3 regions of the Superficieibacter sp. BNK-5 genome follow, and region 3 is predicted to be linked to each of the others. Evidence: predicted binding sites of a transcription regulator. Region 3 holds the regulator's gene; each other region holds the start of a gene.
The links. Region 3 encodes LexA, which represses DNA repair genes until DNA is damaged. Its sites were predicted from a motif close to TNCTGTATGTACATACAGNA; they were not measured.
Positions count from the first base shown of each region.

Region 1: a site for LexA is predicted at 1,265-1,284, ahead of dinG (ATP-dependent DNA helicase DinG). Genes of this name have one in related genera too.
Region 2: a site for LexA is predicted at 3,984-4,003, ahead of sulA (SOS-induced cell division inhibitor SulA). Genes of this name have one in related genera too.

Region 1 is NZ_CP179893.1:3,047,354-3,052,835, forward strand. It holds gene ACMGGS_RS14630 (6-phospho-alpha-glucosidase) at 1-1,149, shown strand, start outside; gene dinG (ATP-dependent DNA helicase DinG) at 1,299-3,446, shown strand; gene ybiB (DNA-binding protein YbiB) at 3,473-4,441, shown strand; gene ybiJ (DUF1471 family protein YbiJ) at 4,568-4,828, opposite strand; gene ACMGGS_RS14650 (DksA/TraR family C4-type zinc finger protein) at 5,114-5,380, opposite strand.
Region 2 is NZ_CP179893.1:3,223,493-3,228,974, reverse strand. It holds gene yccS (YccS family putative transporter) at 1-1,752, shown strand, start outside; gene ACMGGS_RS15405 (hypothetical protein) at 2,077-2,247, shown strand; gene ACMGGS_RS15400 (PTS transporter subunit EIIC) at 2,272-3,114, shown strand; gene ACMGGS_RS15395 (TfoX/Sxy family DNA transformation protein) at 3,193-3,807, opposite strand; gene sulA (SOS-induced cell division inhibitor SulA) at 4,025-4,534, shown strand; gene ompA (porin OmpA) at 4,887-5,482, shown strand, end outside.
Region 3 is NZ_CP179893.1:893,118-898,599, forward strand. It holds gene zur (zinc uptake transcriptional repressor Zur) at 120-632, shown strand; gene ACMGGS_RS04325 (CsbD family protein) at 711-920, opposite strand; gene lexA (transcriptional repressor LexA) at 1,139-1,747, opposite strand; gene ACMGGS_RS04335 (diacylglycerol kinase) at 1,857-2,225, opposite strand; gene plsB (glycerol-3-phosphate 1-O-acyltransferase PlsB) at 2,355-4,775, shown strand; gene ubiA (4-hydroxybenzoate octaprenyltransferase) at 4,906-5,482, opposite strand, start outside.

The DNA of each region.
Region 1 (5,482 bases), 2.2 Mb from region 3:
GAATATCCGGAACTGGAATTTACCTATACCACCGACGAAGAGGTCGCGTTTAATGATATGGATTTCATCTTCTGTCAGATGCGCACCGGCGGCTATGCGATGCGCGAGAAAGATGAAAAAATTCCGCTAAGCCTTGGCGTTATCGGGCAGGAAACCTGCGGCGCAGGCGGCTTTGCCTACGGTATGCGCTCCATTCGCGACATGATTGCGCTGGTCGAGAAAGTCCGCGCCCGTTCGCCGCAAGCCTGGATCCTTAACTACACCAACCCGGCGGCAATCGTGGCGGATGCCCTGAACAAGCGTTTTCCACAAGATAAACGCATCCTCAATATCTGCGATCAGCCGGTCAACCTGCTGCGCTCTTACGGACGCCTGCTGAACCGCGACCCGGCAACCTTCGATCCGGTCTATTTTGGCCTCAACCACTTCGGCTGGTTTACCCATCTGTATGATGAAAACGGCAATGACCTTGTCCCGGAACTGAAGGCCTATATTGCCGCCAACGGTTTTAAACCGGCGGACGCCGAACAGCGCGATAAATCCTGGCTGGAAACCTACGCGGCAGTGGCCGATATGCTGCGTGATTTCCCGGATTATCTGCCGAACACCTATCTGCAATATTACCTTTACCCGGAGTATAAATTCTCCAAACTGGACCCCAACTTTACCCGCGCCAATGAAGTGATTAACGGGCGCGAAAAGCGGGTCTTTGAAGAGTGCCGCACCGCAGTTGCCGAAGGGACGACGCGCAACGTACACGTGGTACACAACGACGCGCACGGCGACATGATCGTCGAGCTGGCCGAAGCTATCGCCTTCAATCTGAAGAAAAAATTCATTGTGATGCTGCCCAATAACGGACTGGTTGAGAACCTGGATGACGATGTTATGGTCGAACTGACGGCAGAAATTGGCTGCAATGGGCCGCGTCCGTATGGCGTAGGGAAAATCCCGACCTTCTACAAAGGGCTGATTGAGCAGCAGTTTGCTTATGAACGGCTGACCGTTGAGGCGTGGTTTGAAGGCTCCTACACTAAAGCCCTACAGGCGTTGACGCTTAACCGCACGATCGTCGATGCGAAAAAAGCACGTCAGGTACTGGATGCGCTGATTGAAGCGAATAAAGAGTACTGGCCGGAGCTGCGTTAACGCCTTTCCCCTCTCCTGTGAGGGAGAGGGAACCCGTTTAAACCTGTGAATTATTTGCGAGTTGCTTTCCACAATTCCAAAAACCCATACCCCGGCAGGCTGAAAAATGGCACAATAGTGGCTGTTTATACAGTATCTCAGGTTTTACGATGGCCCTTACTCCCGCGCTAAAAGCGCAAATCGCTGCCTGGTATAAGGCGCTGCAACAGCAAATCCCGGAGTTTATCCCGCGTCCGCCGCAGCGGCAGATGATTGCTGACGTGGCGAAAACCCTCGCCGGCGAGGAAGGGCGGCATCTGGCGATTGAAGCGCCGACGGGCGTCGGTAAAACGCTGTCATACCTGATCCCCGGTATTGCGATTGCCAGGGAAGAGCAAAAAACACTGGTGGTCAGCACCGCCAACGTGGCGCTCCAGGACCAAATCTACAGCAAAGATTTACCGCTGCTGAAAAAAATCATTCCTGAGCTGCGCTTCACGGCGGCATTTGGGCGCGGCCGCTACGTATGCCCACGTAATCTCACCGCCCTCGCCAGTACGGAAGAAACCCAGCAGGATCTGCTGGCCTTTCTTGATGATGAGCTGACGCCAAATAACAAAGAAGAGCAGCAGCATTGCGCGACGCTAAAAAGCGATCTCGATAGCTATAAATGGGATGGCCTGCGCGATCATACCGACCGCGCCATCAGTGACGATCTATGGCGACGTCTGAGCACCGACAAAGCCAGCTGCCTGAACCGTAACTGTCACTACTACCGGGAATGCCCGTTTTTTGTTGCCCGGCGTGAGATCCAGGAAGCGGAGGTGGTGGTTGCCAATCACGCACTGGTGATGGCGGCAATGGAGAGCGAAGCGGTGCTGCCAGAAGCGAAAAATCTGCTGCTGGTGCTCGATGAAGGCCATCACCTGCCCGATGTCGCGCGCGATGCGCTGGAAATGAGCGCTGAAATTACCGCGCCGTGGTATAGGCTTCAGCTCGATCTTTTTACCAAACTGGTCGCAACCTGCCTTGAGCAGTTTCGCCCGAAAACCCTGCCGCCGCTCGCCACGCCCGAGCGCCTTAACGCCCACTGCGAAGAACTTTATGAACTGATTGCCTCCCTGAATGCGATTCTGAATGTATACCTTCCGGCTACTCAGGAGGCGGAGCATCGCTTTGTGATGGGGGAGTTACCGGAAGAAGTCATGACCATTTGTCAGCGGCTGGCAAAACTGACCGAGCTGCTGCGCGGGCTGGCCGAGGCGTTTCTCAACGATCTGGGTGAAAAAACCGGTTCGCACGATATCGTTCGCCTGCACCGGGTGATCCTGCAAATGAACCGTGCGCTGGGGATGTTTGAGGCGCAGAGTAAACTCTGGCGTCTGGCCTCGCTGGCGCACGCCTCCGGTGCGCCGGTGTCAAAATGGGCGACGCGGGATGTCCGTGAAGGGCAAATGCATATGTTCTTTCACTGTGTTGGTATCCGCGTCAGCGATCAGCTGGAAAAATTGCTCTGGCGCAGCGTGCCGCACATTATCGTTACGTCCGCCACGTTGCGTTCGCTCAACAGTTTTTCCCGTTTGCAGGAGATGAGCGGCTTAAAAGAGAAGGCGGGCGACCGCTTTGTGGCGCTGGACTCGCCCTTCAACCACGTGGAGCAGGGCAAAATTATTATTCCGCAGATGCACTATGAGCCGCTGATGGAAAACGAAGAGCAGCACGTTGCCGAAATGGCGGCGTTTTTCCGTCAGGAGCTGGAGAGCAAAAAGCATCGCGGTATGCTGGTACTGTTTGCCAGCGGTCGCGCGATGCAGCGCTTTCTGGAGCACGTTACCGATCTGCGTCTGCTGTTGCTGGTGCAGGGCGACCAACCGCGCTATCGGCTGGTGGAGCTGCATCGCAAACGGGTGGAAGCTGGCGAGCGCAGCGTGCTGGTCGGGCTGCAATCTTTTGCCGAAGGGCTGGACCTTAAAGGTGAGCTGTTAAGCCAGGTCCATATTCATAAAATCGCTTTTCCGCCTATCGACAGTCCGGTGGTGATCACCGAAGGTGAGTGGCTGAAAAGCCTGAAGCGTTATCCGTTTGAAGTACAAAGCCTGCCCAGCGCCTCTTTCAATCTCATTCAGCAAGTGGGACGCTTGATCCGCAGCCACAGTTGCTGGGGGGAAGTGGTGATTTATGATAAACGCCTGCTGACGAAAAACTACGGTAAGCGGCTGCTGGATGCGTTGCCGGTGTTTCCGATTTCCCAACCTGTCGTGCCTGACGTTATAGTTAACAAAACCAAAACAAAACCAACTCGTCGCAAACGACGTTAATGATGTGAGCCGCAGGAGGACGTTGGATGGATTACCGCAAGATCATCAAAGAAGTGGGGCGGGGGAAAAATCACGCCCGCGATCTGGATGTCGACACCGCGCGAGAGCTGTATACCCGGATGCTTAATGGCGAGGTGGACGATCTCGAAATGGGCGGCATTCTGATTGCCCTGCGTATCAAGGGCGAGGGTGAAGCCGAGATGCAGGGGTTCTATCAGGCAATGCAAAAGCAGGTGATGCGCCTGACGCCACCGGTGGCGAAGCCAATGCCCGTTGTTATTCCGAGCTACAACGGGGCGCGAAAGCAGGCCAATCTGACGCCGCTGCTGGCGATCCTGCTGCATAAGTTCGGCTTTCCGGTGGTGGTTCATGGGGTGAGTGAAGATCCCGGACGCGTGCTGACGGAAACCATCTTTTCCCTGCTGGGCATCGAAGCCACGCATCATGCCGGGCAGGCGCAGGCGAAACTCGACGGCTCGCAGCCGGTGTATATTCCGGTCAGCGCATTCTGCCCGCCGCTGGAAAAACAGCTGGCGCTGCGCTGGCGAATGGGCGTGCGTAACAGCGCGCACACCCTGGCAAAACTGGCAACGCCGTTTGCAGAAGAGGCTGCGCTGCGTCTCTCCAGCGTTTCACATCCCGAATACGTCACCCGGGTGGCGCAATTTTTCACCGATATTGGCGGGCGCGGATTGCTAATGCAAGGAACTGAAGGTGAAGTGTACGCCAGTCCGCAACGTTGCCCATCGATCAGCCTGATCGACGCGGGCGGCGTGCGGGTTATCAGCGAACGTCAGGAGCTCACAGCAGACAATGTGCCATCGCTGCCGGAGAGTAAAGATCCTGAAGTTACCGCGCGCTGGATTGAGCGCTGCGTCAGCGGCTGCGAGCCGGTGCCGCAGTCATTAAAAACTCAGATTGCCTGCTGCTTATTAGCAACCGGCGAAGTGGATTCTCTGGCGTCCGGGCTGGCCCGCGTTGCGCAGAGTTACTAAGCTGACGCCAAAAAAAGCCCGTCCAGCATGGACGGGCAAAAAGGGTAACAAACACAGAGTCAATAATGAGGGTTAATGCGCCCCGCAAGTGGGTGGCCAGCGGGTCAGGTCAAAACAAAGCCGCAATTAGTTATAGATAACCGCAGTGCCGCTCATTTTGTTGTTACCGTTGGTAGAGGTGATGCTATAGCCTTTTGCACCAGCGGCAGCAGCTTTCTCTGCCAGACGTGCTTCCAGGCCATCCAGCGTAGTCGCGCCGTTAGCGGAGACCACGCCGACTTTACTCATGTTTTGTGCCTGAGCCGGATTGACGGCTTCAGCAGCAAAAGCACCAAAGGAAAGGGTAGAAAGAGCAATAGCAGCAACAGCATATTTGATGGTTTTCATAGTTAATCTCTCGCAGGTTATTCTGTTAATGTGACGATGTTCCGTCGATGTGATAAGTATCACGCTTTTTTTCGAGAGATAAAATCGAAGAGAATTGACGACGTTGTTCGAAAAATTTGATGGAATAATAATTTATTGATTATTAATAAATTATTTTCGGCTTTTGGGATGAAAGGAAGATGAGCACGGCCAGAAAAAGTTTAAAGGCACAGTTTGCTACTCTGGACTTTAAAATCCGTGCTCGTAAAGTTACCTTGAGAAGCTGTCAGTATCGGCAAAGAATAGTCAGCGTAACTGGCTATCCTTTGAACCACGGCGATTATATCCTGAAAATTTCGCATTTTTTAAATCTTTCTTCTGTTGACAGTTGACGCACAGCCGCACGCCGGGAATTGCTTTACGACGTGCCTCCGGAATACGTTCATCGCATTCTTCACAAAATTCGACGCTTTCACCCGTTGGCAGGTCACGACGCGCGCGTGCAACCGCATCTTCAATGGTACTGTCGATTTGATCCTGTACAGCACCGTCATTTGCCCAACCTGATGCCATTTTTACCTCCTGAGATTTACTTCATTATAGCAAAATGGGGTCAAATTTTGTGCAGACAAGGGCGCGGCGCGGGGTTTTAGGACCATTCGCGGCAAGCCATAT
Region 2 (5,482 bases), 2.3 Mb from region 3:
GGCGTGTCGCTGTATGAACACTGGTATCAGCAACCGCTGCTGCTGCTGGCGGGAGCCGTCTGGTATAACCTGTTGACGCTCAGTGGGCACCTTATTTTCCCCATCCGGCCGTTGCAGGATAATCTCGCCCGTAGTTACGAGCAGTTAGCACATTATCTGGAACTGAAATCCCGGCTGTTCGATCCGGATATTGAAGAGGAAAGTCAGGCGCCAATGTACGATCTGGCACTGGCAAACGGGCAACTGGTCTCGACGTTAAATCAAACCAAAGCCTCACTGCTGACTCGCCTGCGTGGCGACCGGGGACAGCGCGGCACGCGGCAAACGCTGCACTATTACTTCGTCGCTCAGGACATTCACGAGCGCGCCAGCTCCTCGCATATTCAGTATCAAACGCTGCGCGACAGTTTTCGCTACAGCGACGTGATGTTTCGTTTCCAGCGGTTGCTGTCAATGCAGGCACAGGCTTGTCAGCATCTCGCCCAGGCTATTCGAATGCGCACACCGTGGCAGCACGATCCGCGTTTCGAAAAAGCGTTTATCCATCTTGACGCCGCCCTGGATCGGGTACGCGCCTCGGGCGTGCCGGACGATCAGGTTAAAGCGCTGGGCTTTTTGCTCAATAATCTGCGGGCAATTGATGCACAGCTGTCGACCATTGAATCCGGGCAGTCGCAGGAACAATCTCACAACGAGACCGAAAATCTGCTGGCCGATGACCGACTGCACGGCTTCAGCGATATTCGCACGCGATTAGCCCGCAACTTCACGCCAGAATCCGCGCTATTTCGCCATGCCGTCCGCATGTCGCTGGTGCTGTGTGTCGGTTATGCATTTATCCAGTTTACCGGCCTGCATCATGGCTACTGGATCTTATTGACCAGCCTGTTCGTCTGCCAGCCAAACTACAACGCCACGCGTCACCGGCTGGCACTACGGGTCATCGGCACCATCATTGGCGTCGCGATTGGTCTGCCGGTGCTGTTTTTCGTGCCGTCGATTGAGGGACAGTTGATTCTAATCGTGCTGACCGGGGTTCTGTTTTTCGCTTTCCGTAATGTGCAGTATGCGCATGCGACGATGTTTATTACCCTGCTGGTCCTGCTGTGTTTTAACCTGCTCGGTGAAGGATTTGAGGTCGCCCTGCCGCGCATTTTTGATACGCTTATCGGCTGCGCTATTGCCTGGGCGGCGGTGAGCTTTATCTGGCCGGACTGGCGGTTTCGTAATCTGCCGCGCGTGCTGGAGCAGTCGATCAACGCTAACTGTCGCTATCTTGACGCCATTCTTGAACAATATCATCAGGGTCGCGATAACCGTCTGGCCTACCGCATTGCGCGCCGTGACGCTTACAACCGCAACGCGGAACTGGCGTCGGTGGTGTCAAATATGTCAACCGAACCCGACGCCTCCGCTGAGCTGCGGGAAAATGCCTTCCGGTTGCTCTGCCTTAATCATACTTTTACCAGCTATATTTCGGCGCTGGGGGCACATCGCGAGAAGTTAAGCAGCGACGAGGTGCTGGCGCTACTGGATGACGCGGTATGTTACGTTGATGACGCCTTTCACCATGCGCCAGACGATGAACCCCGCGTGCGTCAGGCGCTGGACGATCTCACCCGGCGTATTCACCATCTGGAGCCTCATACCCGCAGCACCGAGCCGCTGGTTCTGCAACAGATTGGGCTGCTCATTGCGTTGCTTCCTGAGATTAATCGCTTGCAGCAACAGGTTACGCTACCTTCTCAATAGCTGTCGATTCGCGCCTGACATTTACAGGTCAGGCGCGTGAACACGCTTCATATAACCTGCCGCTAAACTTAATCGCATTAATAATATTGATGAGTCACCTTATGCAAAAAAGCCAATAACAAACCGACAAAGTAAATTAAAATCAATTCGTTTTCATTTCGCAATTTTAACAATATAAAAGCATATTTATCACCACGATCCTTTTATGGACGGCATCTGCATTATTATTTGCAAAACGTCCTTCCCTTCGGTATACAGAGAAAACACGTTTAAAATAACAATACATTGGATGAATGGGAAAGCGTCTTTAGAAAAGGATTTAATATGAGTTTGCCAGCATTTCAGGAAACATTACAAAAATTTCTTGTACCGGTTGCCAATAAGATTGCGCAGCAAAAACACTTACAGGCAATTAAAGATGGGATGATTGCCATCATTCCCATTATCATCGTGGGTTCATTCTCGTTATTACCGATTGCCATGAAAAATCTGTAAGGCGCAGGTCCGGTAGCAGACTTTATCGGCACACATCTGCACGGCCTGACGCAGGCAAGTCAGTTTACGACCGGACTGATTTCACTTTATGCTGCCTTTTTTATCGCCAATGCCCTGGCGAAACTTTATGGAATTTCATCGCTGATTACCGGCATTTCCGCTATTATTATGCATGTCATGTTAAGTGCTGCCATTACTGACGGTAATTTAAGTACCACTTATCTCGGGGCCGAGGGTCTTTTTACCAGTATTGTTTCCGCCATTGTCACGGTAGAAATTACCCGTATTATGATACAGCGTAAGCTGGTTATTAAGATGCCTGACAGCGTACCGCCGATGGTGATGGAAAGTTTTTTAGCCTTACTGCCATTAATTGTCACCGTTATTTTAGCGGCGGCGGTTTCAGTAGGCATTGTCGCATTAACCGGACACCCTTTCCCACAATGGCTAATGATCGTTCTGGCCCCGGCGGTTAATTCAATGGATACCTTACCGGCGATGCTGATTATTATTTTCCTGACTCAGCTATTGTGGTTTTTTGGGCTTCACGGACCGGCAATCACTTCCGCCGTCTGGGTCCCTTTTGCCGTAACCTATGGCGCGGCGAATATTGCCGCCTACGGAGCAGGGCAACCGGTCGAGCATTATTTTACCTTTGGCTATTACTACGCTCTGCTTCAGGTGTCTGGCTCTGGCCTGACGCTCGGCCTGGTGCTCCTGATGTTTTTTTCCCGCTCGAAAAACTTAAGTTCAATGGGCAAGGCGGCCATTGGTACGTCAAACTACTGGAAACCTACGATCCACAGCGCGTTGTCCCCGGATCGTTCACTTACAGTGGCACCCAATATTAATAAAACGCGCGGGTAATCTTAAAGGGCGGCCTCCCTGACGCATGCCGCCCGCAACATTTACCGATCACCGTGTCAACACAGGCCAGACTTCGGGTTAATCATTGCTGAGTTCTGGCAACGTATTAAACCAGTCCGTCAGCTGTTGACGCCGTTGTACGGTAAGCATGGCTTCGTGCATACCGGCAATAGCGCCTTCTAGCGCATAAAGGAGTCTTACTGACAGATACTTTTTCTTTTCCCTTATCTTTAACCACGCCAGTTCTGCGCCCAGCGCGCGCAGGTCTTCCTCGGTACGGATCCCCACCTCCATTAGCAGCATTTCGAGATGAAAGGTAATATTCGGCAGGTCCTTCAATCTTTTGACGCCACCACGGCGAACTTTTTCCTGTTGCGCGGCCTGAAGTGAGAATGAACTTAGGTGCAGAAGCGTTTGACGGTCGCCCCAGAGCGCATCATCAACCCGATAATAATTCAGCAAGATCGGACGCCCCCTTTTCTGCAGCGTGAGTAACGAGGTGGGATGATTGACCCGATAAGGTGCACTTTGCTCGCAAACTCGCAGATACAAATCCCCTTCAGCCACCATCGCAAAGACCGTGTTATCTATCGCCAGACTATATCCGCCAAACAGCGCCCGATAGCGGACGGTTCCCAGCGGCGAAAGATATTCTTGCGACTGATAAATCCGTTTGTATGAGATATTGCTCATGATTATTCCTTAAAAATCATGTATATAAACTATAAACTTTACTAACGGATCCGCTAATCAGGAAAATAGGCAACTTCACGTCTCGCGGCAAGATGAATTTCGCAATCTACAGAACTGAAGTTCAAATTTGCGAGTCGCTTTCAGAAAATGAGGTTGATCTTTGTACGTAGCAGGGGTACTGTATATGCATACAGTAACTCACAGGGCTGGATTGATTATGTACACTTCAGGTCATGCAAATCGCACCTCTTCATTTTCGACAACGTCTACTGCCGGGGCATTCTCCGCGACTGAGCCATCCTCAATGGGTCTTATCAGCGAAATTGTCTATCACGAAGACCAGCCCATGATGACGCAACTTCTGCTATTGCCCCTGCTACAACAGCTGGGCCAACAATCTCGCTGGCAGCTTTGGCTCACCCCTCAGCAAAAGCTGAGCCGTGAGTGGGTACAGGCGGCAGGTCTTCCCCTGACCAAGGTCATGCAGATTAACCAGATGTCCCCGTGTAATACGCTGGCATCCATGATCCGTGCGCTTCGCACCGGAAACTACAGCGTGGTGATTGGTTGGTTATCTGAAGAGTTAACGCCTGATGAATATTCACTTTTGGCACAGGCAGCCGAAGAAGGTCATGCGATGGGGTTTGTTATGCGCCCCATTCGAGGGGGTGATCGTAACGGCAGACAGTCAAGTGGGTTAAAAATTCACTCAAATTTGTATCATTAATCGCAATTAAGAATTTTCCTGGCAAATATTTTAAATTGTTGGCAACCTTTTTATTGTACAAGCAAATTTCGCGACAAAGCTTGTCTGGTGCGGTTTCCCGCATTGTCTCCAGTCCAAAAATGACACACAAATGTTTCATATTATGTTCAGCAACCTTTTTTTTTCATATGCCTGACAGAGTTCACACTTGTAAGTTTCCAACTACGTTGTAGACTTTACATCGCCAGGGGTGCTCGTCTTAAGCCGTTAATAACGGCAGCGTAATTAATAAGTCGCGCCCCCGGTGAAGGATTTAACCGTGAGTTTCTTTGAATATTCATGGCGATTTTTGGATGATAACGAGGCGCAAAAAATGAAAAAGACAGCTATCGCGATTGCAGTGGCACTGGCTGGCTTCGCTACCGTAGCGCAAGCCGCTCCGAAAGACGAAACCTGGTATACTGGTGCTAAACTGGGCTGGTCTCAGTACCATGATACCGGTTTTATCCCGAACGATGGTCCGACCCACGAAAACCAGCTTGGCGCTGGCGCTTTCGGTGGTTACCAGGTTAACCCGTATGTTGGTTTCGAACTGGGTTACGACTGGTTAGGCCGTATGCCTTATAAAGGCGACAACGTAAACGGTGCTTTCAAAGCACAGGGCATTCAGCTGACCACCAAACTGAGCTACCCGGTAGCTGACGACCTGGACATCTATACTCGTCTGGGTGGTATGGTATGGCGTGCAGATGCTAAAGCTCAGTCTCGCGTAAGCGGCGACACCTTCAAAGATCACGATACTGGCGTTTCTCCGGTATTCGCTGGTGGTCTGGAGTGGGCTGTTACTCGTGATGTTGCTACCCGTCTGGAATACCAGTGGACCAACAACATCGGCGACGCTAACACCGTTGGTACTCGTCCGGACAACGGCCTGCTGAGCGTAGGTGTTTCCTACCGCTTTGGTCAGCA
Region 3 (5,482 bases):
TCCGTACTAATCTGTTATGACCAGTCTTTTGAGTGAGACTGCCATGTAAACAGCCTTCATTTCTGACTTTCAGCAGAACATGATAAAATAGGCTTCTGCCCACCCCACCCGAGGACGCTATGGACAAGACCACTTCGCAGGAGATGTTAGCGCAAGCTGAAAAGCTGTGCGTGCAACGCAATGTGCGCCTGACCCCGCAGCGCCTTGAAGTGTTGCGGTTAATGAGCCTGCAACAGGGGGCAATTAGCGCCTACGATCTGCTTGACCTGCTGCGCGACAAAGAACCACAGGCCAAACCGCCGACGGTATATCGTGCGCTGGAGTTTCTGCTTGAGCAGGGTTTTGTGCATAAGGTGGAATCGACCAATAGCTACGTGTTGTGTCATCTCTTCGATCACAACCACACTTCGGCGATGTTCATCTGCGACCGCTGCGGCGTCGTGAAAGAGGAAGGTGCCGATGGCGTGGAAGATATCATGCATGCGCTGGCAGCGCGGATGGGATTTGCTTTACGTCATAATGTGATCGAAGCACACGGTCTGTGTGCAGATTGTGCTGAGGTTGAAGCCTGTCGTCATCCCGGCGAATGTCATCACGACCACAGTATTCAAAGCAAGAAAAAGCCGCGCTAGTTTCAGCACGGCTCTTTGTGGGGTGGTACCTCCATGTACCTTCGGGTAGGACTTCTCAGGGGTTAGCTGAGTGCGCTACTACCAGCGGTAATCGTGACGGGTTTCCCAGTCTTTTACTTCGGTTTCCGCCTGATCTTTCTGGTAACCGTAACGTTCCTGGATTTTACCAACCAGCTGGTCACGTTTACCTTCGATGACAGTCATATCATCATCGGTCAGTTTGCCCCATTGTTCTTTCGCTTTACCTTTGAACTGTTTCCAGTTACCGCCGACTTCGTCTTTATTCATAATTATGTCCTCATTGTTGGGGTACAAATCATTCGAATTCTGTCGTCCAGATAAGCTATGTTTTCTGCTGAACGTAAGAATAAGTGTAGATGAGGATCCTGTACCCTGCGGGGAATTAAGAATATTTAACCCTGTGAAGCATCATAAGGCCGGGAAGGTTTCAGAAAATGAAGAGGAAATCCTGCGGCACCCACAGTACCGCAGAAATCAGGACGAGATTACAGCCACTCGCCGTTGCGGATCACGCCCACAGCCAGTCCTTCAATAGAGAAGTTTTGCTTACGCAGGTCAACCACAATCGGTGAAAATTCATTATTTTCAGGCAGCAGTTCAACGACGTTGCCCTGTTTTTTCAGGCGCTTAACGGTCACTTCTTCGTCAATACGCGCGACAACAACCTGACCGTTACGCACGTCCTGCGTTTTGTGCACTGCCAGCAAATCGCCGTCCATAATACCAATGTCTTTCATCGACATCCCGCTAACGCGCAGCAGAAAATCGGCGTTGGGTTTAAACAGTGACGGGTCAACCTGATAGTGGCTTTCAATATGCTGCTGCGCCAGCAGCGGCTCACCGGCAGCCACGCGACCGATAAGCGGAATACCTTCTTCTTCCTGAATCAGCAGACGAATACCACGTGATGCGCCGGTGACAATCTCAATCACCCCTTTCCGCGCCAGCGCTTTAAGATGTTCTTCAGCCGCGTTTGGGGAACGGAACCCCAAACGTTGCGCAATTTCCGCACGCGTCGGTGGCATGCCTGTCTGGCTGATGTGATCCCGAATGAGATCGAACACCTCTTGCTGCCTGGCCGTTAACGCTTTCATTCCGCCCCCTGGGTGTATATACAGTTATGCTGTGAGTATATACAGTTAACGGCGATTTTGGAACCACCAATGGCACGAAAAATAAGAGACTTTTCTACTTTTGCGACCTTCAGCGGAAATGCGACCACAATAAGGTCACCCAGGTGATAAGCGCGACGATAATCGCCAGCAGCACCGCCGCCGATCCCATGTCCTTGGCGCGGCCCGACAGTTCGTGCCGTTCCGTGCCGATGCGGTCCACGACGGCTTCAATTGCGCTGTTTAAAATTTCCACGATCATTACCAGCAGCACCGAACCTATCAGCAAGACACGCGTGATGGGGTCCACATCCAGCCAGCAGGCGATAATGATCGCCACAATGGCGGCCACGCCTTCCTGCCGAAAAGCGGCTTCGTTAATCCATGCCGCACGAAATCCTTTCCAGGAATAACCCGCTGCGTTGATAATCCGGGTCAATCCGGTGGTATTATTGGCCATTAAAAGAACCTTTTTACATTATTAGCGTCAATGATATAGCGCGCGTCCTGCGTAAGCTCAGAAAATCGGTTCACTTTCTGATATCCTTGCAGCGCATTTGCATGATTAACCAGAGGCTTCACATCGTTTATGTCCGGCTGGCCACGAATTTACTACAAATTACTGAATTTACCATTAAGCGTGCTGGTAAAGAGCAAGTCTATTCCGGCGGAACCCGCGCAGGAATTGGGTCTGGATACCTCCCGCCCGATTATGTACGTATTGCCTTATAACTCAAAAGCGGATTTGCTGACGCTGCGCACGCAGTGCCTGGCACACGATCTCCCCGATCCCCTGGAGCCGCTGGAGGTCGACGGCACCCTGCTGCCGCGCTACGTCTTTATTCACGGCGGACCGCGTGTGTTTACCTACTACACGCCGAAAGAAGAGTCTATCAAACTCTTCCATGACTATCTGGATCTGCATCGCAGCAATCCGGGTCTGGACGTGCAGATGGTGCCGGTGTCGGTGATGTTTGGCCGTTCACCGGGGCGTGAGAAGGGCGAGGTTAATCCGCCGCTGCGCATGCTCAATGGCATACAAAAGTTTTTCGCCGTGTCCTGGCTGGGGCGCGACAGTTTTGTCCGCTTCTCCCCTTCGGTCTCTCTGCGGCGTATGGCAGACGAGCACGGAACGGATAAAATCATTGCGCAAAAGCTGGCACGCGTTGCGCGTATGCACTTTGCCCGTCAGCGTCTGGCTGCCGTGGGACCGCGTCTGCCTGCCCGTCAGGATCTGTTTAATAAGCTTCTGGCGTCCAAAGCGATTGCCCGCGCGGTAGAAGACGAAGCACGCAGCAAAAAAATCTCTCATGAAAAAGCGCAGCAGAATGCGATTGCGCTGATGGAAGAGATTGCCGCTAACTTCTCTTATGAAATGATCCGCCTGACCGACCGTATTCTGGGCTTCACGTGGAACCGTCTGTATCAAGGGATTAACGTGCATAACGCCGAGCGCGTGCGGCAACTGGCGCATGATGGTCATGAGATTGTCTACGTGCCCTGCCACCGCAGCCATATGGACTATATGCTGCTCTCCTACGTGCTCTATCATCAGGGGCTGGTGCCGCCGCATATTGCCGCGGGCATTAACCTGAACTTCTGGCCTGCCGGGCCGATTTTCCGCCGCCTGGGCGCGTTCTTTATTCGCCGAACCTTTAAGGGTAACAAGCTCTATTCGACGGTGTTCCGCGAATATCTCGGTGAGCTGTTTAGCCGTGGCTATTCCGTTGAGTATTTTGTCGAGGGTGGTCGCTCACGTACTGGCCGTCTGCTGGATCCAAAAACCGGCACCCTGTCGATGACCATCCAGGCGATGCTACGTGGCGGGACGCGCCCCATCACTCTGGTGCCGATTTATATCGGCTATGAGCATGTGATGGAAGTGGGCACTTACGCCAAAGAGCTGCGTGGCGCGACGAAAGAGAAAGAAAACCTGCTGCAAATGATGCGTGGTTTGAGCAAGCTGCGTAATCTCGGTCAGGGCTACGTCAACTTCGGCGAACCAATGCCGCTGATGACCTACCTTAATCACCATGTGCCTGAGTGGCGAGAATCCATCGATCCAATTGAAGCGGTGCGCCCGGCCTGGCTAACGCCGACCGTTAACCGCATCGCCGCCGATCTGATGGTGCGCATTAACAATGCAGGGGCGGCTAACGCCATGAACCTGTGCTGTACCGCGCTGCTGGCTTCCCGTCAGCGCTCCCTGACCCGTGAGCAACTGACGCAGCAACTGGATTGCTATCTCGACCTGTTACGTAATGTGCCCTATGCGCCGGATTCTACCGCGCCTGTCGCCACCGCTAACGAACTTATCGAGCATGCGTTGCAGATGAATAAGTTCCAGGTCGAGAAAGACACCATCGGCGATATCATCGTTCTGCCGCGCGAGCAGGCGGTTCTGATGACTTACTATCGCAATAACATCACGCATATGCTGATGCTGCCATCGCTGATTGCCGCCATTGTGACTCAGCACCGGCAGATTTCGCGTGACGCCCTGCTGCGCCATGTGGAATTACTTTACCCGATGCTGAAAGCCGAACTGTTCCTGCGCTGGGATACCCGCGAAGTGGCAGGGGTGATTGACGCGTTGACGGCAGAGATGGCGCGTCAGGGGCTGATTACCCCCGAGGAAACGGAATTCCGTATCAATCCGGCCCGCGCCCGGACGCTGCAACTGCTGGCGGCAGGCGCGCGTGAAACGCTACAGCGCTATGCGATTACCTTCTGGCTGCTCAGCGCTAATCCGTCGATCAACCGTGGCACGCTGGAGAAAGAGAGTCGCACCGTGGCACAGCGTTTGTCCGTGCTGCACGGCATCAACGCACCGGAGTTCTTCGATAAAGCGGTCTTCAGCTCTCTGGTGCTGACGCTGCGTGATGAGGGCTATATCAGCGATACCGGAGATGCGGAACCGGCAGAAACCATGAAGGTTTATCAGATGCTGGCAGAGTTGATTACCTCGGATGTGCGCCTGACGATTGAGAGCGCGGCGCAGGGCGAGTGATAAAAACGCCGGGTGTTGGTGATACCGTCACCCGGCGAATCCAAACCACACGTCATAACCCGTTGAAATTTCAGCTTTCGTAGGCCAGGTAAGGCGAAGCCGCCACCCGGCAGGTTTACGCGAATAAGGCTTATGCGAACGACCAGTAACTCACCGCCAGCCCGACAAACAGCGCCAGCCCGACGTAGTTATTATTCATAAACGCCTTAAAGCAGGCATCACGTTCACGATGCACAATCAGCTTCTGCTGATACACAAACAGCACGCCCGCTACGAACACCGCCGCGTAGAATGCGCTGCCCAGCCCATTCAGCCAGCCAATAGCGATCATCAGCGCCAGCACTGCCACCTGTAAGAGTCCAATAATCAGCCGATCGTATTGCCCGAACAGGATCGCCGTCGACTTCACGCCGATCTTCAGGTCATCATCGCGATCGACCATCGCATACTGCGTATCGTAGGCCACCGCCCAGAGAATATTGCACAGGAACATCAGCCAGCAGCTCAGCGGCAGCGTTTCACTGACGGCGGCAAACGCCATCGGGATCGACCAGCCGAAGGCCGCCCCCAGTACCACCTGCGGCAAATGCGTATAGCGTTTCATAAACGGATACACCCACGCCAGCAGCAACGCAGCAACCGAAAGCAGGATGGTCATCCGGTTCAGGGTCAGGACCAAAAGAAAGGAGCACAACACCAGCACCGCA